Regions from separate parts of the Neobacillus niacini genome, predicted to be linked through region 2. Evidence: predicted binding sites of a transcription regulator. Region 2 holds the regulator's gene; each other region holds the start of a gene.
What was found. The regulator CtsR, encoded in region 2, represses protease genes until heat stress. The targets are predictions, from matches to a motif close to ATGGTCAATAAAGGTCAAACA.

Region 1 (8,142 bases), 1.3 Mb from region 2:
AGAATAAAGAAATCTGATTTCGTTGTGACCGCTTACCAAAAAGAGTATAATAAAAAGAATAAATAAACGCGGTAATTTACTACTATGAATTTTTTTATATAGATAAGAAACAAAATATTTAACTTTGAGAATTGTTAAGCTCCGGCGACGAGGGCTTATGCTTTTCTTGTTAGAGGGTGTTTGTTGTGCAGCGAGTCACCAATTGTGTACTAATTAGAGATAACCAAGCATTAATGTTAAAGAAACCGCGACGCGGCTGGTGGGTAGCACCGGGCGGCAAAATGGAGCCTGGAGAGTCAGTAAGAGATTCCTGTATTCGTGAGTTTCGGGAGGAAACCGGAATCTACTTGAAAAATCCACAATTGAAGGGTATTTTTACTTTCATTATGAAAGAAAATGATCAAGTTTTATCCGAATGGATGATGTTTACTTTTTTAGCAACGGATTCTGATGGAATGCGTTTCGATGAATCGGATGAAGGTAAGCTTGAGTGGCAGCAGCTTGATCAATTAAAAAACCTGCCAATGGCAGCGGGAGACTATCATATTATCGATTATATGATTCATGGAAATGGGATAATTTACGGTACTTTTACTTACACCAAGGATTTCCAGTTAATCAGTTATCGATTAGATCCAAGTTAACTTGAGGGGGAAAATGAAATGAGTACCGGTTCAACAAATGAAACACAAATGGTCATCATTACGGGGATGTCTGGAGCTGGAAAAACAGTTGCGATCCAAAGTTTAGAGGATTTAGGTTTTTTCTGTGTAGATAATCTGCCCCCAACTCTGCTTCCTAAATTTCTTGAACTTATGAAGGAATCTGGGAATAAAATGAATAAAGTTGCTTTGGTTATGGATTTAAGAGGAAGAGAGTTCTTTGATCATTTGTTTAAAGCGCTTGATGACCTTGCAGAAACCTCATGGGTAAGCCCGCAAATCCTGTTCTTGGATGCAGACGATGCAACTTTAGTGCGAAGATATAAAGAAACAAGAAGATTTCATCCGCTTGCACAATCTGGCCTGCCATTAGAGGGCATTAAGCTAGAGAGAGAGCTTCTTGATGAGTTAAAGGGAAGGGCCCAGATTATTTACAACACTTCACAAATGAAGCCGCGTGAATTACGTGAAAAGATTATAACTGAATTTACTACAAATAAAAAATCAATTTTTACTGTCAATGTCATGTCATTTGGATTTAAGCATGGAATTCCAATCGATGCTGACCTCGTTTTTGATGTGCGTTTCCTGCCAAATCCTCACTATATCGATCACATGAGACCAAAAACAGGATTAGATGAAGAGGTTTCAAGCTATGTTTTAAAATGGAATGAAACGCATAAATTCATAGAGAAGGTCACAGATTTGTTAAGCTTTATGCTTCCGCATTATAAGCGGGAAGGCAAAGCGCAGCTTGTGATTGCGATAGGGTGTACTGGAGGGCAGCACCGCTCCGTAACTCTGGCTGAATATCTTGCTAAATACTTTGAAAATGATTACAAAACATTCGTTTCACATCGTGACATTGAGAGGAGAAAGGATAAGACGACATGAGGGAGTTAGGACAGCCAAGAATCGTCATCATAGGCGGAGGAACAGGCTTGCCGGTTTTATTAAGAGGATTAAAACAGTATCCAGTTGATATTACCGCCATTGTAACGGTTGCTGATGATGGCGGTAGTTCAGGAAGGCTCCGCGACGACCTGCAAATTCCACCGCCTGGGGATATCCGAAATGTGTTAGCTGCACTATCCGATGTAGAACCGCTTGTGGAGGAGATGTTTCAACATCGTTTTAAGACCTCCAATGAATTATCTGGACATTCACTTGGTAATTTGATTTTAGCAGCAATGACTTCGATTACCGGGAATTTTGTTCACGCCATTCAAGAAATGAGTAAGGTATTAAATGTTCGCGGCAAGGTTCTGCCAGCAGCTAATCAAAGTGTTGTTCTTCATGCAGAAATGGAGGATGGGACCATCGTTTCTGGTGAATCGAAAATTCCCTATTCAGGAAAAAAAATAAAAAAGGTTTTTTTAACACCAGAGGTTATTACGCCTTTGCCGGAATCCATCCAAGCCATTAGACAAGCAGATCTAATTATAATTGGACCTGGAAGTCTATATACTAGTATCCTGCCCAATCTTCTTGTACCGCGATTAGGTGAAGAGATTTGCCGGTCTCAGGCCAAAAAGGTGTATATTTGCAATTTAATGACACAAGCGGGTGAAACGCACGGATACACGGCAAGTGACCATATAAAAGCTATTTATGAGCATATGACCTGTGCGTTTATGGATACGATTCTAGTGAACAATAAAGAAATTCCTGAAGACATCCAGCTCCGCTATAATGAAGAGCTTGCAGACCCGGTCAATTATGATTTAGAGCGCATTAATGAACTTGGAGTTGAAGTCGTTTACGCTGACATTGCTGTCCAAGAGAACGGGGCACTGAGACATGACCCGAAAAAAGTGGCAAAAATTTTATATAATTTACTTTTAGATGAAACCAAACAGTGATATGAAGCGTAAATAATAATGCCTGTGCAAAAAGGGGGTGAAGGGATGTCTTTCGCTTCGGAAACGAAAAAAGAATTAACAAATTTGGAAATAAAGCCATGCTGCACGCAAGCGGAACTTTCCGCGCTCATTCGAATGAATGGTTCCATGTCATTTTCGAACCGTAAGTTAATTGTTGATATTCAGACTGAAAATGCAGCCATCGCTCGAAGGATTTATACGTTAATAAAAAAGAGCTATGATGTTCCAGTGGAGCTGCTGGTTCGAAAAAAAATGAGATTAAAAAAGAATAATGTTTACATTGTTCGTTTGTCGCAACGAGCTAAGGAAATACTAGAGGATATGAAAATCCTTGGTGAAGGATTTACCTTCATCCATGATATAGCTAGTGATCTGGTGAAAAAGAAATGTTGTAAACGTTCTTATTTACGTGGGGCGTTTTTAGCTGGAGGTTCGGTGAATAATCCGGAAACTTCCTCGTATCATTTGGAAATTGCTTCACTATACAAGGAGCATAATGATTCCCTGTGTGAATTAATGAATAAATTTGGACTCAATAGCAAGACACTTGAGCGAAAAAAAGGCTATATTACTTACTTAAAAGAAGCAGAAAAAATTACCGAGTATCTAAATATTATTGGTGCAGTCAATGCTCTTCTTCGCTTTGAAGATGTGCGGATTGTAAGAGATATGCGAAATTCGGTTAATCGTCTGGTTAATTGTGAAACTGCGAACTTAAATAAAACGATTGGTGCTTCAATCCGGCAGGTTGAAAATATTCGCTATATTAACGATACGGTTGGATTGCACATTTTACCAGAAAAGTTAAGAGAGATCGCGGAACTCCGTCTCCATTATACTGATGTAACCTTAAAGGAACTAGGAGAGATGGTTTCCGGTGGTATAATTAGTAAATCTGGAATTAATCATCGGTTAAGAAAAATAGATGAAATTGCTGAAAAATTACGGATTGGTGATTTGGCTCAAAGAAAATAGAGGAAAACATAAGGAGGATTTTTGTAATGGTAGAGAAACAAGTGGAAGTTAAATTGAAAACGGGTCTTCAAGCACGACCAGCAGCATTATTTGTTCAGGAAGCGAACCGTTTTTCAGCGGATATTTTTTTAGAGAAAGATGGTAAAAAGGTTAATGCAAAGAGTATTATGGGTCTTATGAGTCTAGCTGTCGGTTCAGGCGTTTTAGTTAATATTGTTGCTGACGGTGATGATGAAGAAAAAGCCATTGATGCATTGTCTACTTTTGTTCAAAATGAACATTAAAATAACAGTAAAATAAAAAGAGTTTGACCTAAAATCGGTCAAACTCTTTTTGTTATTACTTATCTTTTTTATCTTCTTTAAGGCTTCTAGTGATGATATGGTCAACGAGACCGTATTCTTTTGCTCTTTCAGCTGTCATGAAGTTATCGCGGTCAGTATCCTTTTGGATGACTTCTAGCGGCTGGCCAGTGCGCTCTGCTAGGATTCCATTCAATTTCTCACGAAGGAATAGAATACGCTTAGCTGCAATTTCAATCTCGGTTGCCTGCCCTTGTGCGCCGCCCAATGGCTGATGAATCATAACTTCAGCATTTGGAAGGGCATAACGCTTACCTTTTGTACCTGCAGCAAGTAGGAAAGCACCCATTGAAGCTGCCATACCAATACAAATGGTTTGAACATCTGGCTTAATGAACTGCATAGTGTCATAAATGGCCATACCTGCAGTAATACTTCCGCCAGGGCTGTTAATATAAATGGATATATCCTTTTCAGGGTTTTCTGCCTCAAGGAATAACAATTGTGCTACAATGCTATTAGCCACATGATCATCAATGCCACTGCCAAGCATAATAATACGGTCTTTTAAGAGACGAGAATAAATGTCGTATGCTCTTTCTCCGCGGTTTGTTTGTTCGATAACTGTAGGAATCAAATTCATTTTTCTTCCTCCTCTAAGTATAAAAGATTTTAATATGTATAGTTAATGATACACTGATGGTCAATTAAGGTCAAACAATTCGCTTTATATTTGTTCGACATCTTTCCCTAATTCATCATAACCATTTGGCTAATTTTTAAACCTATTCTAGCTTGCAAAGTTTCACGAATTGGAATATAATATGTTAGTCGCATATATGCGCTCGTGGTGCAACGGATAGCACGTAAGATTCCGGTTCTTAAAATGGGGGTTCGATTCCCTCCGAGCGCGTCTTAAAACCTCTTGTTACTAGGTAACAGGAGGTTTTTTCATTTCTGACAGTTAATAACCATACACGAATTCTCCATCTTCATGTAAAATAGAGCAAGGGGGGAATTAGTAATGGATTTAAAAGCAGGATTATGGCAGCAGCAATCATTAAAATTGGCAATGACGCAGGAACTAACTCAGGCAATTGCGCTCTTGCAATATTCAGCACAAGAGCTTTCAGCATTTTTAGAAAACAAAGCACTTGAAAATCCCCTACTTCAGGTTGAGAATAAACATATTCAGCCTATTAACCCATTAATAGATCGTAATCGGCGGAAACACACAAAAAATACGGAAAACGATTGGATTGAGCAAATTGCAGCCAAGTCATCTTCAAGTGAAGATCAGCTGCTAAATCAGCTTAATCTCCGTAAATACTCTAGTAATCAACTAAAAGTAATTAAACACTTGATTCAGAACCTCGATGTAAACGGATACTTAGCCTCTGAGCCTGAGGAAATCGCAGAAAAATTAGGTGTCCACATAGAACTGGTTGAAGAGAGCATAATTGTGATTCAGACCTTGGAACCAGCTGGAATCGGGGCTAGGAATCTTCAAGAATGTTTATTAATTCAGCTCGAGCGGGAGAACCTAAAGGATGATTTGGCGTTAATAATTCTTTCTCACTACTTCGTTCCATTTGCTGAAAAGAAATGGAAGCAGATAGCAAAGGAACTACAAATCCCTTTACAGAAAATCCAAGAAATATTTGATACGGTACAGCAGTTGAACCCACGTCCTGGTGCACTTTTAGAGCAGGATAACGCTTCCTACATTATCCCTGATGCCATTGTCGAACGTTTTGGGGATGGATTTTCTGTCAGGCTGTGTGATGACATTCTTCCAAAAATAAGTTTTAATGATCATTATTATCAAAAACTGACTACTACAAAGGATGCTCAGGTAAGCCGCTTTTTGCAGGATAAAGTACAAGATTATCAATGGATCATGAAAAGTATAGAGCAGCGGAAAGAAACTTTAACGAGGGTTGTCAGTAAAATTGTGGAAAAACAAACTCGTTTCTTCGAACATGGTAAAGAATACTTAGTTCCTATGACCATGAAGGAAGTCGCGGGAGAACTTGATATTCATGAATCAACAGTCAGCCGTGCAGTGAAAGAAAAATATGTGCAAACTCCGATTGGTACCTTTCCACTCAAGTCGTTCTTTACCAGTACCATTCAAACGGTATCAAATGAAAGCACCTCTTCGAGTCAGGTTAAAAATGAAATCGCTTCAATGGTTAATAGTGAGGATAAACAACGTCCATTATCGGATCAGGATATTGTTGAGAAGCTGAAGACAATTCAGGGAATCGTTGTGTCTAGAAGAACAGTGGCAAAGTATCGAGACCAACTGGGGATTCCATCTTCATCTAAGAGAAAAAGATTTGATTGAAAGGATACAAACGATGACGCAAACAATGATCACCCTTTATACTAGACAACGCTGTTCACTATGTGAAAAAGCAAAAATGGCCATCCTTGAGCTTAAGGAAGACTGGAATTTTAAATTAGAAGAAATTGATATTGATTCAAGTGATGAGTTAACGGAATTATACGGGATCATGATTCCAGTGGTTCAGATTGACGGGGAAGAAGTAGCCTTTGGAATAATTAACAAAAATGACATAAGTAAACGTTTGCAAGAAAAAACTGAAAACTTTTAGGTTGAAATAGGTTTTCACTCCTGTTAGAATGAAAAATGTTAGCAGGGGTGATTTTTTTTCGATGGAGTGGGACATAATTTGTCTAGGGTGGACATTTTATGACCAGTTACATATAATAAAGGAGCAGGACATTATGCAATCACTCATCGATATTCAAAAAAGATTATTACCCGATCTCCTCCAGGTCCTACATAAACGATATTCTATCCTCAGACATATCGGTTTTATGCAGCCAGTAGGAAGAAGGAGTCTTGCTTCCAACCTTGGTTACACGGAAAGAGTTCTTCGCAGTGAAGTTGATTTCCTAAAGGAACAAAATCTTGTTTCAATCAACAATATTGGAATGAGCTTAACTTCTGAAGGGAAGAATTTGCTAGAAGATTTAGAAGGAATGATTCGAGAGTTAATCGGTATCGACGTAATGGAGTTGGAGTTAAAACACCGACTTAAGATTCAAAAAGTCATCATTGTACCTGGGAACAGTGATGAATCCCTTATGGTAAAAGATGACTTAGGTAAGGCTTGTGCCTTGTGCATGAAAAAATATTTAACTGGGAAAAATATTATCGCTGTAACTGGCGGCTCAACGATGGCTGCGGTCGCAAACGCACTTACACCTGAGCTTGGCAAAAAGGAATTGCTGTTTGTACCGGCTCGCGGCGGAATTGGTGAGGATGTCCAGAATCAGGCAAATACAATTAGCTCGATTATGTCGAAAAATACAAAATCGAAGCACCGTGTATTTTATGTGCCTGATCAAGTGAGTAATGAAATTTATCAGTCCCTAATTAAAGAACCTGAAATTCATGAAGTTTTAAACTTAATAAAATCCGCAAGCATGGTTCTTCATGGAATTGGGGATGCTATTACAATGGCTGAACGAAGAAAATCGAGACCCGAAATTATGCAAAAGCTTGAAACGAGTGCGTCTGTAGGGGAAGCTTTCGGCTATTATTTTAATGAAAAAGGTGAAATCGTCCACAAGGTTCTAACCATTGGACTGCAACTAGAAGACCTCGCACAGATTCCTAACGTGATTGCTGTTGCAGGCGGCGCTTCTAAGGCAAAAGCCATTAAGGCTTATATGAAAAAAGCCCCCCCCTCGACAATATTAATCACGGATGAGGGTGCAGCAAGAAAGTTATTAAAAGGGTAATCCCTTTTTATATAAGACTGTTTTCGTAAATAAATCTTTTATCCGATTTTAACGTGGAAATAGTCATCTAGTTTTAACAATTTAGTTTGTAAGCTCTTTTTTTAAAAAAGAGCCTAAATAAAAACCTTTTTTCAAAACAAGGAGGAAATTACAATGACAGTAAAAGTTGGTATTAATGGATTTGGTCGTATCGGCCGTAACGTATTCCGTGCGGCATTAAATAATGCAGAAATGGAAATCGTAGCAATTAACGATTTAACTGATGCAAAAATGCTTGCGCACCTTTTAAAATACGATACTGTTCATGGAACTCTTCAACAAGATGTTACCGTTGATGGCGAATATTTAGTAGTTGGCAACCAAAAGGTAAAAGTAATTGCTGAACGCGATCCAGCTCAATTAGGTTGGGGAGAACTTGGTGTTGAAGTAGTAGTTGAATCTACTGGACGTTTCACAAAGCGTGAAGATGCGGCAAAACACCTTGAAGCAGGTGCTAAGAAAGTTATCATTTCTGCTCCAGCAGATAACGAAGATATCACTATC
Region 2 (8,142 bases):
AGCTGGGTTCAGAACGTCGTGAGACAGTTCGGTCCCTATCCGTCGTGGGCGCAGGAAATTTGAGAGGAGCTGTCCTTAGTACGAGAGGACCGGGATGGACGCACCGCTGGTGTACCAGTTGTCTTGCCAAAGGCATCGCTGGGTAGCTATGTGCGGACGGGATAAGTGCTGAAAGCATCTAAGCATGAAGCCCCCCTCAAGATGAGATTTCCCATAGCGTCAAGCTAGTAAGAACCCTGAAAGATGATCAGGTTGATAGGTCAGAGGTGGAAGCGCGGTAACGTGTGGAGCTGACTGATACTAATCGTTCGAGGACTTAACCAATTTTAAGGTGAACTCGTTTTTACACACTTCTTCTGATTATCTAGTTTTGAGGGAATGATACCTCAAAAACAGTCTGGTAATAATGGCGAGAAGGTCACACCCGTTCCCATACCGAACACGGAAGTTAAGCTTCTCAGCGCCGATGGTAGTTGGGACTTTGTCCCTGTGAGAGTAGGACGTTGCCAGGCACATGAAGCACAACCTGATAAGGGTTGTGCTTTTTTGTATTGTTCGGCAGTGTTAAGAAGAAGATTAGGAAATCTTGCCCGCACTGGTCTACTTTTATAGAAACTGGTAACGAATAGAGAGCAATCGTTACCATGCGGCTCAACTATTTACAAAAATGGTAACGAATAGCCCTTATTCATGTCCATAATCCTACTTTTTATAAAAAACGGTAACGAAAAAATTAAACCTACCACTTACTCCAAAAAGACACTAATTACCTCAAACTAATTTCATCGCAACAACCTAAACCAATACCAATTACCTAAAAACAAATTAATCAATCCATACAGGTTTCACATCTGCGAAATATGGAGAAAATCATTAGTAGCAGTTTGTTTGCAACTACATAAAATTTTCAGTATAATTAATGTCAAATATAGTCAAAGTCAGAAGAAGGAGGTGGGAAGATGAGAAACATCTCCGATATTATTGAAAAGTATCTAAAACAAGTATTAGAAATGAGTGAACAGGAACATGTAGAAATTAAACGCAGCGAGATAGCGGATAAATTTCAATGTGTACCATCACAAATCAATTATGTTATTAATACGCGCTTTACCATTGAACGAGGGTATATCGTAGAAAGTAAACGTGGGGGAGGCGGATATATCCGAATCATGAAGGTTCAATCCCATGATTTAGTCGACCTAATTGATCATTTGCTGTCACTCATTGATAAGCGAATCGCACAAACGACTGCGGAAGATGTAATTTACAGACTAGTCCATGAGGAGATAATTACAAAACGAGAGGCAAAAATAATGTTAAGTGTTATTGACCGTTCAGTCCTTTATATTGATCTTCCATTCCGAGACGAATTACGTGCACGAATGTTGAAAGCGATGTTAACATCATTGAAATATAAATAATCTATATCAGCTAGAGAGGTGAAATAAAATGATTTGCCAGGAATGTAATCAACGGCCTGCTGCACTGCATTTTACAAAAATCATCAACGGGGAAAAAACCGAGGTAAACCTTTGTGAAAAATGTGCCCAAGAAAAGGGCGAGATGTTTATGTTTACTGGGGGATCAGGCTTTACTTTTAATAACCTATTAGCGGGTCTATTAAATATTGATCCTACTGTTCAAAAACAAAATCAAAATACGTTTCATCAAGAAGAAGTACTTCAGTGTAATAGATGTTCAATGACATTTCCACAATTCATTAAAGTGGGTCGTTTCGGATGTGCCCATTGCTATGAAACATTTAAGGAACAGCTTCCACCGGTCTTAAGGAGACTTCACAGTGGAAATGGGACACACAGTGGTAAAATTCCAAAGAGAATTGGTGGAGGAATACACCTTAAAAAGCAAGTTGAAAGTCTTAAAAATGAACTAAAAGAGCTGATTAAACAAGAGGAATTTGAGGAAGCAGCTAAGATTCGAGATGAAATTCGCTCACTCGAAAAAGAATTACCTGGCAGTAGTAAGGGAGGGGAATAACGTGTCGCTTGAACGTTTTATTAATCAAGCAGTCAGCTCGTGGATGAGCGAGGAGGGACCTGATTCAGATATTGTCCTTAGTTCCCGAATCCGTTTAGCCCGAAACTTTGAGAACTTTAAATTTCCAACACTATTTTCCCATGAAGAAGCACAATCGATTATTTTGAAAATGGAAGAAATCCTGAGTGAGTCTAACTTTACAAAGTTTGGGAAAATGGAATTACTAAAAATTGATGACATCCAGCCTCTTCAAAAAAGGGTATTAGTAGAAAAGCACCTGATAAGTCCTAATTTAGCAGAAGACGCACCATATGGCGCCGTTCTATTAACCGAAAATGAAGAAGTTAGTATTATGATAAATGAAGAGGATCACATTCGTATTCAATGTTTGTTTCCTGGGCTGCAACTAACCGAGGCATTGGAGGCAGCAAATGAAGTAGATGATTGGCTGGAAAGTCACATTCACTTTGGATTCGATGAGAAGCATGGCTATCTTACCAGCTGCCCTACAAACGTGGGAACAGGTCTTCGCGCTTCAGTCATGATGCACTTACCAGGATTGATGTTAACACAGCAAATCAATCGAATTATTCCTGCAATAAATCAACTGGGATTAGTAGTAAGGGGGATTTATGGCGAAGGGAGTGAAGCGCTTGGAAATATATTTCAAATTTCCAACCAAATTACTCTAGGAAAATCTGAGGAAGATATTTGCCGCGACCTTAAGGGTGTTGTAAGTCAGTTAATTTCACAAGAAAGGTCCGCTCGTGAAGCATTACGGAAAACTTCAAACATACAATTAGAAGATAGAGTGTTTCGTTCTTATGGTGTGTTATCCAATTGTAGAATTATTGAAACAAAAGAGGCTGCAAAATGCCTTTCTGATGTCCGCCTAGGAATTGATATGGGATACATTAATCATCTTCCTAAGAATATATTAAATGAATTAATGATTCTAACCCAGCCTGGTTTCCTGCAGCAGTATGCAGGCGGGCATTTAAGAGCAAATGAAAGAGATATCCGACGAGCAGCATTAATTCGAGAACGATTAAAAATGGAGCAAGATAAAAGGTGAGGAGGAATGGAATATGATGTTCGGCCGTTTTACTGAGAGAGCTCAAAAGGTTTTAGCTTTAGCGCAAGAGGAAGCAATTAGACTGGGTCACAACAATATTGGAACTGAGCATATTTTATTAGGTTTAGTCCGTGAGGGAGAAGGCATTGCCGCTAAGGCGCTTTATGGGCTTGGATTAGGTTCAGAAAAAATTCAAAAAGAAGTGGAATCGTTAATCGGGAAAGGCCAGGAAGCATCCCAAACGATCCACTACACACCACGGGCGAAAAAGGTAATTGAATTATCGATGGATGAAGCTAGAAAACTAGGACATTCTTATGTTGGAACAGAGCATATCTTACTCGGTTTAATCCGAGAAGGTGAGGGAGTTGCTGCAAGAGTTCTTAATAATCTTGGAGTTAGCCTAAATAAAGCACGTCAACAGGTATTACAATTACTAGGCAGTAATGAATCAGGCGGTCATCAGGGAGGAGCATCAGTAAGTGCCAATACCCCGACCCTTGACAGCCTTGCTAGAGATTTAACAGCCATCGCGAGAGAAGGAAGTTTGGATCCTGTAATCGGAAGAAGCAAGGAGATCCAGCGGGTAATTGAAGTATTGAGCCGCCGTACAAAAAATAACCCTGTGTTAATCGGTGAACCAGGAGTAGGTAAAACCGCTATCGCTGAAGGACTTGCACAGCAAATCGTAAATAATGAAGTACCTGAAATTCTTCGTGACAAGCGGGTTATGACGCTGGATATGGGTACCGTAGTAGCTGGTACCAAATATCGCGGTGAATTTGAGGACCGTTTGAAAAAAGTAATGGATGAAATACGCCAAGCAGGCAACATTATTCTCTTTATTGATGAATTACACACGTTAATTGGAGCTGGTGGAGCAGAAGGAGCGATTGATGCTTCTAACATTCTAAAACCTTCTCTGGCACGTGGAGAACTCCAATGTATAGGTGCAACGACACTGGATGAATACCGAAAATATATTGAAAAGGATGCTGCATTAGAACGCCGCTTCCAGCCAATTCGTGTTGATGAACCAACGGCTGAAGAGTCCATTCGTATACTAGAGGGTCTTCGTGATCGTTATGAAGCCCATCACCGTGTATCGATTACAGATGAGGCAATTGAAGCTGCAGTAAAGCTATCTGACCGCTACATTTCTGATCGATTCCTGCCAGATAAAGCAATTGACTTAATTGATGAAGCAGGATCTAAGGTTCGATTACGTTCTTACACAACACCGCCAAATTTGAAAGAATTAGAAGTAAAGCTTGATGAAGTTCGTAAGGAGAAAGATTCTGCTGTTCAAAGCCAAGAGTTTGAAAAAGCAGCATCCTTACGAGATACAGAACAACGTCTGCGTGAGCAGCTTGAAGAAACGAAGAAAACATGGAAAGAAAAGCAAGGTAAAGAAAACAGTGAGGTCACTGTTGAGGATATTGCAAGTGTTGTTTCAAGCTGGACGGGAATACCTGTCTCCAAGCTAGCTGAAACAGAAACGGCTAAATTACTTAATTTAGAGGAACTCCTGCATTCCCGTGTGATTGGTCAGGAGGAAGCTGTTAAGGCCGTTTCTAAAGCAGTTCGTCGGGCTAGGGCAGGCTTAAAGGATCCAAAACGCCCTATCGGTTCTTTTGTTTTCCTTGGCCCTACTGGTGTAGGTAAAACCGAGTTGGCACGAGCACTTGCTGAGGCAATGTTTGGTGATGAAGATGCCATGATTCGGATTGATATGTCAGAATACATGGAGAAGCATTCTACTTCTCGCTTGGTGGGCTCACCTCCGGGATATGTGGGTTATGAAGAAGGCGGTCAATTAACGGAAAAGGTTCGTAGAAAGCCATACTCAGTTATCTTGCTTGATGAAATTGAAAAGGCACACCCAGATGTGTTCAATATCTTACTGCAAGTTCTTGAAGATGGCCGCTTAACGGATTCTAAAGGAAGAACGGTTGACTTCCGTAATACGGTTCTGATTATGACTTCCAACGTTGGTGCAGAAGCACTAAAACGCAACAAATATGTGGGCTTTAATATTCAAGATGGAGACCAGGATTATAAGGACATGAAGGGTAAAGTAATGGAAGAATTGAAAAAGGCCTTCCGTCCAGAATTCATAAACCGTATTGATGAAATCATTGTCTTCCATGCTTTAGAGAAAAAGCATCTTGGAGAAATTGTTACCCTTTTATCTGACCAGCTTGTAAAACGATTAAAAGAGCAGCATATTTCTTTAGAGTTAACCGATGCAGCAAAAGACAAAATATCTATCGAGGGTTATGATCCTGAATACGGTGCCCGTCCATTACGCAGAGCTATTCAAAAACATATTGAAGACCGCCTCTCTGAAGAACTGTTAAAAGGTACAGTATTAACAGGGCAGCATGTTATAATTGATGTTGATAATGGTGAATTCTTAGTTAGAACGGCAGAAAAAACGACTCTAACTAAATAACCAGATTCGATACTATTTGGAGCAACTAAAAGGGGTACACGTTATAAGTCTCGACCGTGTACCTCTTTTTCTATTTAGAGTCAGGAGTAGATAGATATGGTCAAACGAAAAACGAAGTTCATGTGTCAGGAGTGTGGGTATGAATCTCCTAAATGGTTAGGAAAATGCCCAGGCTGCGGAGAATGGAACAAAATGGTGGAGGAAGTTGAGGTAACTGGCGGAAATAGAAGGGGCGCCTTCGCTCATTCTCAAGGGGTCTCAACATTGGCAGCTAAACCAACGCCTATTACTGCCATTGAATCCTTGTCAGAACCGAGAATTCTTACCGATTTAAATGAACTTAATCGAGTCTTAGGCGGTGGAGTGGTTAAAGGATCACTAGTTCTAATCGGTGGTGACCCTGGCATCGGTAAATCAACTCTCCTTTTACAGGTATCCTCTCAACTTGCGAATAAAGGCAATCAGGTCTTATACATATCAGGCGAGGAATCGCTGAGGCAAACAAAGCTTCGAGCTGAAAGACTGGGAATTAAATCTGAAAATCTTCTCGTGTATGCTGAGACCAATCTAGATGAAATTAGTCGAACGATTGAAAATACAAATCCAAGTTTTGTGATTATTGATTCCATTCAGACGGTTTTCCATCCGGAAGTAACGTCGGCACCAGGGAGCGTCTCACAAGTTCGTGAATGTACATCAGAATTAATGAGGATTGGGAAAACAAAGGGCATTGCTATCTTTATTGTTGGTCATGTAACAAAAGAAGGGTCCATAGCTGGACCAAGGCTGCTCGAGCATATGGTAGATACTGTTCTCTACTTCGAAGGGGAAAGGCACCATACATATCGTATTTTACGTGCTGTAAAAAACCGTTTTGGATCAACCAATGAAATGGGTATTTTTGAAATGAAGGAATTTGGACTGGATGAGGTTGCAAATCCATCGGAAATATTCCTTGAAGAGAGGTCGCAAGGCGCAGCAGGCTCCACTGTCGTTGCTTCAATGGAAGGGACACGTCCTGTACTTGTCGAAATTCAGGCTTTAATATCTCCGACAAGCTTTGGAAACCCAAGAAGAATGGCAACAGGGATTGACCATAATCGTGTTCCATTATTAATGGCAGTTTTAGAGAAGCGGATGGGAATGCTTCTTCAGAATCAAGATGCCTATCTAAAGGTCGCAGGAGGCGTGAAGCTAGATGAACCAGCCATCGATTTAGCGATCGTTGTAAGTATCGCCTCAAGCTTTCGTGATAAACCTACGAGGGCAACGGACTGTATTATAGGAGAGGTTGGGTTAACAGGAGAGGTGCGAAGAGTCTCGAGAATTGAACAGCGTGTTCAGGAAGCTGCAAAGTTAGGGTTCGAACGGGTTATTCTGCCTGCCAATAATTTGAGCGGCTGGCAGGGTCCGAAAGGTGTGGAACTAATCGGGGTTTCGACTGTAGCAGAAGCTTTAAAAGCAGTGTTAGGGGTGTAGAACATGGAGAATAAAAAGCTGGGTGAACAAACTGTTAGTGAAGTTTTACAGTTTATTGCCCCAGGTACACCTATTCGTGAAGGTATTGATAATGTATTAAGAGCAAATACTGGAGGACTTATTGTTGTTGGTTACAATGATAAAGTTAAAGGTATCGTAGATGGCGGTTTTCAAATTAATTGTCCTTTTTCACCAAGTTATCTTTATGAGCTAGCCAAAATGGATGGTGCAATTATCTTAAATGAATTAGGGAATACTATTCTTATTGCCAATGCCCAGCTTGTTCCTGATTCCGAAATACCTGCTTCGGAGACCGGTATGCGCCACCGCACCGCTGAACGAGTAGCCAGGCAAACAAAGGCACTTGTTATTGCTATATCTCAAAGAAGAAATGTCATAACCTTATATCAAGGAAACTTCCGTTACGCCCTTAAAGATATTTCTGTCATATTGACCAAGGCAAATCAGGCGATTCAAATGCTGGAAAAGTATAAAGCAGTCCTTGAGCGGAGCATTGCCGGTCTAAGTATTTTAGAGTTCGAAGAATCGGTTACATATAACGATTTCTTACTCGTTCTCCATCGGTTTGAGATGGTACTAAGAATTAAAAATGAACTCATTACTTACTTGAATGAATTGGGAACAGAAGGCAGGCTCATTCGCTTGCAAATGAATGAAATATTGACAGATTTGGAAGAAGAGACAGCCCTGATTATTAAGGACTATGCCCTTGATAGAGAAATCAAGTCGAGAGATGTTCTTAAACGAATGCAAGTGTTAACTAGTAATGGGACATTAGATGATATGGCAATACTAAAACTAATGGGGTATCAAGGATATACTCCTCTTGATGAAAGCAAGCATCCTCGTGGATATCGGATTCTAAATAAAATTCCCCGTCTTCCCGTTGTAATAATTGAAAACATTATATCTAGCTTCGGTGAGTTTTCAAATATTATATCAGCCTCGGTTGAAGAATTAGATGATGTAGAAGGAATTGGTGAAATCCGTGCAAAAAAAATCAAGGAAGGCTTACGATTAATTAAAGAGAGATTATATACAGAGCGGCATTTGTAGCTTACCTTACGAGTAAAGTGTACAATTTACGTTTGTTTGACAGGGCATTTTTCCAGTG
Region 3 (8,142 bases), 1.3 Mb from region 2:
CCAGATATTATCTTCATTGAGGGCCATAAAATGAAATCTTATCCCAAATTACTGATTCTTAGAGATAGAAACGATCTTCCTCTCATTTCCGATGTAAGTAACATTAAGACCGTCATTGTATGGGATAAAGAGTTGATTAATGCCGTTAGGGAAAAACTTGAGGTTCCGGTGTTTCATATTACAGAGGAAATAGCGATGACGGCGATATCCAAAGAATTAAAAAAACTTGCTCATCATATTGTTGAAAAAAATTTGTAAAAGTGTCAAAAATATTATTTTTAACACTGTGGCAGAAACATATTTGCGCTATAATACAATTAGGGTTTATATGTTTGTTAATTATAAAAATATTTTTATCTAGAAATGCTCCAGTTTATTCATTTTCATCATGAATATCTGGGGCTTTTCTATTTCTTAAACTATAAAAGTGACAATTTTGTTAGAAGGTGAGTTGTCTTCTTTTATATACCACAATTTGTGATGTGTTTCACTTTTTAATTCTTTCGGCTGCGATATAGTGGAGGAAAGCAGAGGAATGAAGGAGTGGACTTATGAAGTTATTCTTACCGAAACAACATGGCGCGTGGGCAATGACAATTATCCCTTTCTGGCTTGGAGTAGTCGATGGAGGATTTTTATGGGAGCATATTCCATTTTTTATTGGCTGGATATTCCTGTACCTAGCCACCTATCCAATGCTCTTGTTATTTAAAAAGAAAAAGATCGAATTTTATAAAAAGTGGACCATGATTTATATGATACCTGCTTTATTATTTCTGCTATTTCCGCTTTTAAAAATGCCTTCTATTATCACGTTTGGATTCTTAATGGTTCCATTTTTTATTATTAATGCTTATTATACTTCAATTAATAAAGACCGTGCATTAATGAATGATTTTAGTGCAATCTTTGCCTTTTCTATCGCTGGATTGGCTAGCAGCTACCTCGGAAAGGGACTGATTTCATATGAAACAATACTCATTTTTATCGCTTCAGTGTTATTTTTTATTGGGTGTACTTTTTATGTCAAAACCATGATTAGAGAGAAAAAGAACATTCAATACAAATGGATCTCATGGGGATATCATTCATTATTGCTCATCATCAGTTTAACGTTTGGGTATTGGATCGTGGCGATAGCATTTCTGCCAAGCTTAATAAGAGCGGTGATATTTTATGGGAAAACATTATCACCAATGAAAATTGGCATATATGAAATCATCAATTCAACCCTATTCTTTGTAGTTATAATCATTCAAATCGTTTTACTAAAATAAAAAATCGGTCAAACGACCGATTTTTTATTTTAGTCTATTTTACAGATTTCTGGAGAACAGTCCTCACAATCAATTTCATTCTTTAGGTAATCCAGGTCATGAATAGTAATAGAGCCTTTATCTATGGAAATTATTTCTGATTTTCTTAAATCACTTAGCAATCGGTTTACTACCTCACGTGATGTTCCACAAAAATTAGCCAATTCTTGATTTGTTAACGGTAATTCAATCAGGATTCCTTGATTGGTTTGTATGCCGTAACTGTTTGTAATTCGAATAAGGGTGGAATATAGCGCACCTTTTTTACCATGTAGAACTAAGTCTCGAAATTTGGTTTGAGTTTTTCGATATTGCTGGCTTATCCATCTCATGAACTCAAGTGCCAGTTCATGATTTTTAGCAAGCTTCTCCTCGAGCACATCCTTCATAATAACTGCTACTTCGCCGCTTTCCGCAACCCGGGCACTTAACAAATACTTAGGTGCAGGAGAAAATAAATCAAGTTCTCCAATAAAGTCCCCTCTTGAACACATTCTTAATGTAAGTTCCCGGCCATCTGGAATAATCTTGCTTATTTGAATGATTCCACTTTGGATAATAAATAATTCATTTGCAGTGGAACCTTCTTGAAATAGAAAAGTGCCTTTTTCCATTTTCTTTATATGGTGAACCGTATCAAACAGTTGTGTTAACTTCACAGGTATTTCTTTTATTGACTGCATAAGAATAACCACCTTAAAGGGGCGAAATCAATCGCTAATTTGCTTTCCTAAATAAATGACAGTCAAGGTTTCATTTACTAGATAATACTATAATTATATTGTTAACAACGCTTATATATCAATAATTGTGACATAAGTTCATATAATCGTCAAAATATATTCCAAGCAGAGAAAGGAATTTATTTCATAATAATTCCTTTAATGTCCCTAGAGTAAATGGAAATAATAATATTGTACAGAAAAAGGAGGGACAGAAATGGGCCAAAGCCGTCAGTTTCGATCTGGACAAAAAGCACCAAATAATGGTATATATATAGAAATTGGTGATACAGAGTCAAATGTCAATAATCCAAAAAAGATAAAGCTAAAAGCAGGGGACAGGTTCCCTGAAACCTCAAATGACGAACGTGTTTGGACTTACCAGCGTAAACCTTAAATCATTTAAAAAAGTCATCCCCGTGGTGATATTATCCCCTTTAAGTAGATAGTGTAAAAAACCCAAAATATTTATTTTGGGTGTTACACTTAAACTTGGAGGGGATTTTTCAATGGCTAAAAAGGGACAAGAATTTAAGAGTTATACTGATGAATTTAAGTTACAAGCAGTTATGAAGTATATTAATGGGAATAAAAGTTATGCGGTATTAGCTAAAGAACTTGGCATTAAGAATTGTACTCAACTTAAAGTTTGGGTTAGGAAGTGGAAAAGTGGAGAACAGTTTGATACAAGAGTCGGAGCTGTTAGTCCCTTCAAAGGTAGGCCACGTACCGTATTTAAATCCGTCGAAGAAGAAAGAGATTATTTAAGAGCACAGGTGGATTATTTAAAAAAGCAGTATCCAAATCTGGTAAAGGAGGAGAGGAAATCACTCAACAAATAAAATATGAGATCATTGATGAATTAAAAGATACCCATCGTATTACATGGTTGTTAGAGGTCGCTTATGTTAAGCCAGCTAGTTACTATAAGTGGAGGGCTACACAGAATGATAGAGCAGAAAGAGCCAAACAGGATCAAGATATACGTGAACACATGATGGGGACTCATTTACTTCATCCAGAATTTGGATACCCTCGCATGACTACTTGGTTAAATGAAAATGATTATTCAATTAATCATAAAAAGGTTTACCGTCTTATGAAGGAAATGGAGATTCAAGCTATCATACGCAAGAAGAGAAAAAGACATGGACATACACCTTCGGTGATTCAACCTAATCGTCTTAATAGAAAATTCGAGGCAATAGCGCCTAATCAAAAGATGGTTACGGATATTACATACGTATCTGACGGGAAGCAATTTTATTATTTATCGGTCATTCAAGACCTTTTTAATAATGAAGTTGTAGCATGGGAGCTATCAAAAAGAAATGATCTTGAACTAGTCTTAAATACTGTCTCTCAATGGGCAAACAAAAAAGACGTAGCTGAAGCCGTTCTACACTCAGATCAAGGCTTTCAGTATACGTCTAAACTATACAACAAACGAATAGAAAAATACGGTGTAAAGGGCAGCCACTCTCGCAAAGGAAACTGCCTGGATAACGCCTGTATAGAATCCTTCTTTTCGCACCTCAAAACAGAGAAGTTGTATATAAAACAGTGTAAATCAGAAGATGAGATTAGACAAGCGATTGAAGACTACATCTACCATTATAACTACAAACGCTTTCAGAAGAAACTAAACCAACGCGCGCCAGTGGAATACCGGCACGCATTGGTTGCTTAGTTTTTTTAAGCTGTCTACTTGACAGGGGTAAGACCATGGATGGCTTTTATTTTATATTTCATTACATATACGTATATAATAAAATTAAATAGGTCAGAAAAGGTCAAGAGGTGTATAAAGGTGGATTTAAATCGTATGACAGAGCGGTTGCAAAAAGGCATAGCAGATGCACAGTCTTTAGCGATAAAAAACAATCACCAAGAGGTAGATGAACCCCATTTATTTTTAACATTACTTCGTCAAGAGGATAGTTTATTAGCTGCTATTTTAGAGAAAGCAGAAATCCAAACGGAGAGTGTTGATAGTGCATTTCAGAAAGTCCTTGATAAAAAACCACAAGTTACTGGAAGTGGTACCGAGCAAGGGAAGTTATACATTACATCTAAACTTCAACGATTTTTTGTTAGTGCCGAAGATTTTGCTTCTAAGTTTACTGATGATTTTATTTCAATTGAACATATATTATTGGCGGCTTGTTATGCAAATGATTCAGAAATGAGGAAAATACTAAAATCTAATGGGAAAACTCCGGAATATATATTAACTGCAATTAAGGAGATAAGGGGGAACCAGAGAGTGACATCACAAAATCCAGAAGCAGTTTACGATGCGCTTAAAAAATATGGAAGAGACCTTGTAGCCGAAGTTAAAGCTGGTAAACTGGACCCTGTTATTGGCAGGGATGCAGAAATTCGTCATGTTATTAGAATTCTTTCTAGAAAGACTAAAAATAATCCTGTCTTAATTGGGGAACCTGGTGTAGGAAAAACGGCGATTGTCGAGGGGCTCGCCCAGCGGATTGTTAGGAAGGACGTTCCAGAGGGGTTAAAAGATAAAACGATATTCTCATTGGACATGAGTGCATTGATTGCAGGGGCAAAGTTCAGAGGTGAATTTGAAGAAAGATTAAAGGCTGTATTGAATGAAGTGAAAAAAAGCGAAGGGCGAATATTATTATTCATTGATGAGCTGCACACCATTGTAGGAGCAGGAAAAACGGATGGGGCTATGGATGCAGGGAATATGCTGAAACCTATGCTCGCTCGTGGAGAGCTGCATTGTATTGGGGCAACAACCCTCGATGAACATCGTAAATATATTGAAAAGGACCCTGCACTTGAGCGAAGATTTCAGCAGGTACTGGTTCAAGAGCCGAATGTCGAGGATACAATTTCCATCCTACGCGGGTTAAAAGAGAGATTTGAAGTTCACCATGGAGTAAAAATTCATGATCATGCTCTCGTGGCGGCCGCAACATTATCCGACCGGTATATCACGGATCGCTTTCTTCCAGACAAAGCAATTGATTTAGTGGATGAAGCTTGTGCACTTATTCGAACTGAAATTGATTCAATGCCAACAGAACTTGACGAGGTAACACGCAGAGTTATGCAATTGGAAATTGAAGAAGCTGCCTTAAGAAAGGAACAGGATGAGGCAAGTAAAAAGAGGCTAGAGGCCCTGTTAAAAGAACTCGCCGAATTAAAAGATCAAGCGAACAGCAAGAAAGCCCAGTGGCTTCATGAAAAACAAGGAATACAGAAGTTGCAGGAGAAAAGGGAACAACTTGAGAAACTGCGAAGAGAATTACAGCAAGCCGAGGATAAATATGACTTAAACCGTGCTGCAGAGCTTCGTCATGGTCAGATCCCATTAGTTGAAAAAGAATTGAAAGAGCTTGAATCGCAAACAGCCAAAAATGAACGGCTACTTCGAGAGGAAGTTACCGGAGAAGAGATATCAAATATAGTGTCAAGGTGGACCGGTATTCCACTATCTAAGCTAGTTGAAGGGGAAAGGGAGAAACTTCTAAGATTAGAATCTCTATTGCAAGAACGAGTAATCGGGCAAAATGAAGCAGTTCAACTAGTTGCTGATGCGGTATTACGAGCACGTGCCGGAATCAAGGATCCAAAAAGACCGATAGGGTCATTCCTATTTTTAGGACCAACAGGTGTAGGAAAGACTGAACTGGCTAAAGCACTCGCCGAAGCTTTGTTTGATAGTGAAGAGCAAATGATTCGCATTGATATGTCTGAATATATGGAGAAACACGCTGTTTCTAGGTTAATTGGAGCCCCTCCTGGATATGTGGGCTATGAAGAAGGCGGGCAGCTAACAGAAGCTGTCAGAAGAAGACCCTATTCTGTTATCCTGATGGATGAAATTGAAAAAGCACATCCTGAGGTATTTAATATTCTCCTACAGGCACTTGATGATGGCAGAATTACGGACTCCCAAGGAAGAATAGTCGATTTTAAAAATACAGTCATTATCATGACCTCCAATATCGGTTCACAATTCTTATTGGAACGACATGAAAATGAAATTGAAATTTCGGAGGCAACCAAAGACAAGGTCCTAGGACAACTTAAAAGTCATTTCCGACCAGAATTTTTAAATAGAATAGATGAAACAATCCTATTTAAGCCTTTATCTTTAACCGAATTAAAGGATATTGTCGTAAAAATGATGAAGGAACTTCAAAGCAGGCTGAAGGAACAGGATATTGAAGTAACAATAACTGACAATGCGAAAGAGTTTATTGCAATAAATGGTTTTGACCCTATATATGGTGCAAGACCACTAAAGCGGTTTATTCAACGAAATATCGAGACAAAACTTGCCAGGGCCATTATTGCAGGTAATGTTCACGAACACTCCATTGTCAGCGTTACAACTGAAAACGGGGAATTAACCATCACTATTTTGTAAGAAAATAAAAAAGGTCATCCAGTTTAATGGATGACCTTTTGTCACAGTATTTAGTGTTTTTCAACAGGATCATTAGGAATGACTGCCGTTGCAATAACAATCAAAATGAAAACTCCAACAGAAACAATTGCACCTGACTGGAAGTTGAATACTCCGCCTTCAGTCATTGAACTAACTACATATGAAAGCATTTGCACTAAAACAAACACCCAAAAAAAAGTCCAAAAGTATCGCACTATCTTTCACCTCTACCCTATTATCATCTCTCATAATATTACCATATGCTATTGAAATAATAAAAGCAAAAATTCAAAACACTGGGCCGTCTACAATCGGATATGTAAAAAAAACACCAGGTTTAACAATAAAAACACCATTGTATAACTGTCCAATAGGCTATATTCCCTTTCATCTCATGTGAAATCACATACAATACTTTGAGGAAATATGTAAAAGGAGATTTAGCGATGGAGAACCGGAATTTTCAGATGGATACCGAGTGGAATATCATCCATTACCCTGAAAAGCCCACAGGTTTTGGAATTTTAATAATTGGAGATGAAAGGCATTTTGTTGATGAAAGCAAATGCTTTTGGACTCAGAATGAAGGTAGACTGGCCATAATCAATCAATTGAAAGAATCAGGATATACTATTTTTTCCTCAAATTTGTATGGGCGAAACTGGGGAAGTGACCATGCTGTAGAGCTAGCTCAAAGGCTTTATCAGCAAGTAATTAGAAGTGAAATTCTTAATAATAAAGTTCATCTAATAGCTGAGGGCATGGGGGCTCTTGTGGCTGTAAGATTAATGGAGAAAATGCAGGGGCAATTGAGGTCAGTCGTTTTATTAAATCCCATTCTTTCTTTAAAAAAACATATCGAACTTGAAAAAGAACACAAGTTTTTCTATAAAAAGCTTATGAGAGAATTAACAGCTGCCTATAAAACGGATCAAGACACACTTGAGCAAGAACTTCAAGATATGGAAGATGAAGTTCAATTGAATATGGGCATTCCAATCAAGATAATCCATGTTATGTCCAGTGGTAAATCCTATAACCAATCAAAACAGCTGCAAAAATTACTGGCTAATACGGATATTAGTCCAACATATATTGTTCCTGAAAAAAAACAACAGCTTGGAAATATGATGAAAAAGTTTTTCAATCAGTTTGAAAAGGTGCTATAAATAGCTTCCTCCCCTAGAGAGATATAATTCTTCATGTAGCCGCATAGGATTCACTAATGAAGCTTGGGGGAGGAAGGAATAGTAATGGACAAGGTCGTTATTATTGGAGTATTTGACTTTGTGAATTTTCATGTATGCAAATCATTACTTGATAAAGGGATTGTAGTAAGGGGAGTACAACTTGATACGAAAGAAAAGGAGAATATGGCAAGCGAAAAAAGACTAGAAATTGGAAGAAACGCTAACTTTGCTGAAGTTTCATTAGGGGACATAGCAAATCAATCTTCCGCGAATGAAACAATAGTACTCTCTGTATATGACCTATATATGCGATATAAGGAAGATTACTTATTAACCGATCATTTGATAAGCAATATAATTAATAAAAACAATTGGGAAAATATCGTCATTCTGGTTCCAAGTCAAATCTTAAAAAATGTGATTGATTCAAAAGCTGAAATCGTCATCGAGGATTTTTTAAAAAGGACTATATTACCGAATAAGCATAG

Region 1: the regulator CtsR is predicted to act here: its motif matches at 4,522-4,542, upstream of clpP (ATP-dependent Clp endopeptidase proteolytic subunit ClpP).
Region 3: the regulator CtsR is predicted to act here: its motif matches at 3,818-3,838, upstream of clpB (ATP-dependent chaperone ClpB).

What each region holds. Positions count from the first base shown of each region.
Region 1 is NZ_CP183883.1:2,045,306-2,053,447, forward strand. Features, by position in the region: gene ACN6MT_RS09515 (NUDIX hydrolase) at 186-644, shown strand; gene rapZ (RNase adapter RapZ) at 663-1,556, shown strand; gene ACN6MT_RS09525 (gluconeogenesis factor YvcK family protein) at 1,553-2,524, shown strand; gene whiA (DNA-binding protein WhiA) at 2,570-3,520, shown strand; gene ACN6MT_RS09535 (HPr family phosphocarrier protein) at 3,547-3,804, shown strand; gene clpP (ATP-dependent Clp endopeptidase proteolytic subunit ClpP) at 3,860-4,465, opposite strand; tRNA gene ACN6MT_RS09545 (tRNA-Arg) at 4,664-4,735, shown strand; gene rpoN (RNA polymerase factor sigma-54) at 4,847-6,172, shown strand; gene ACN6MT_RS09555 (glutaredoxin family protein) at 6,186-6,443, shown strand; gene ACN6MT_RS09560 (sugar-binding transcriptional regulator) at 6,577-7,599, shown strand; gene gap (type I glyceraldehyde-3-phosphate dehydrogenase) at 7,753-8,142, shown strand, end outside.
Region 2 is NZ_CP183883.1:749,288-757,429, reverse strand. Features, by position in the region: rRNA gene ACN6MT_RS03580 (23S ribosomal RNA) at 1-324, shown strand, start outside; rRNA gene rrf (5S ribosomal RNA) at 397-512, shown strand; gene ACN6MT_RS03570 (CtsR family transcriptional regulator) at 960-1,421, shown strand; gene ACN6MT_RS03565 (UvrB/UvrC motif-containing protein) at 1,450-1,998, shown strand; gene ACN6MT_RS03560 (protein arginine kinase) at 2,000-3,073, shown strand; gene clpC (ATP-dependent protease ATP-binding subunit ClpC) at 3,087-5,528, shown strand; gene radA (DNA repair protein RadA) at 5,625-7,007, shown strand; gene disA (DNA integrity scanning diadenylate cyclase DisA) at 7,011-8,084, shown strand.
Region 3 is NZ_CP183883.1:5,390,955-5,399,096, reverse strand. Features, by position in the region: gene mobB (molybdopterin-guanine dinucleotide biosynthesis protein B) at 1-258, shown strand, start outside; gene ACN6MT_RS26495 (YwiC-like family protein) at 552-1,277, shown strand; gene ACN6MT_RS26490 (Crp/Fnr family transcriptional regulator) at 1,307-1,999, opposite strand; gene ACN6MT_RS26485 (YjzC family protein) at 2,256-2,435, shown strand; gene ACN6MT_RS26480 (transposase) at 2,548-2,880, shown strand; gene ACN6MT_RS26475 (IS3 family transposase) at 2,778-3,728, shown strand; gene clpB (ATP-dependent chaperone ClpB) at 3,849-6,443, shown strand; gene ACN6MT_RS26465 (DUF2929 family protein) at 6,494-6,634, opposite strand; gene ACN6MT_RS26460 (hydrolase) at 6,911-7,633, shown strand; gene ACN6MT_RS26455 (hypothetical protein) at 7,718-8,142, shown strand, end outside.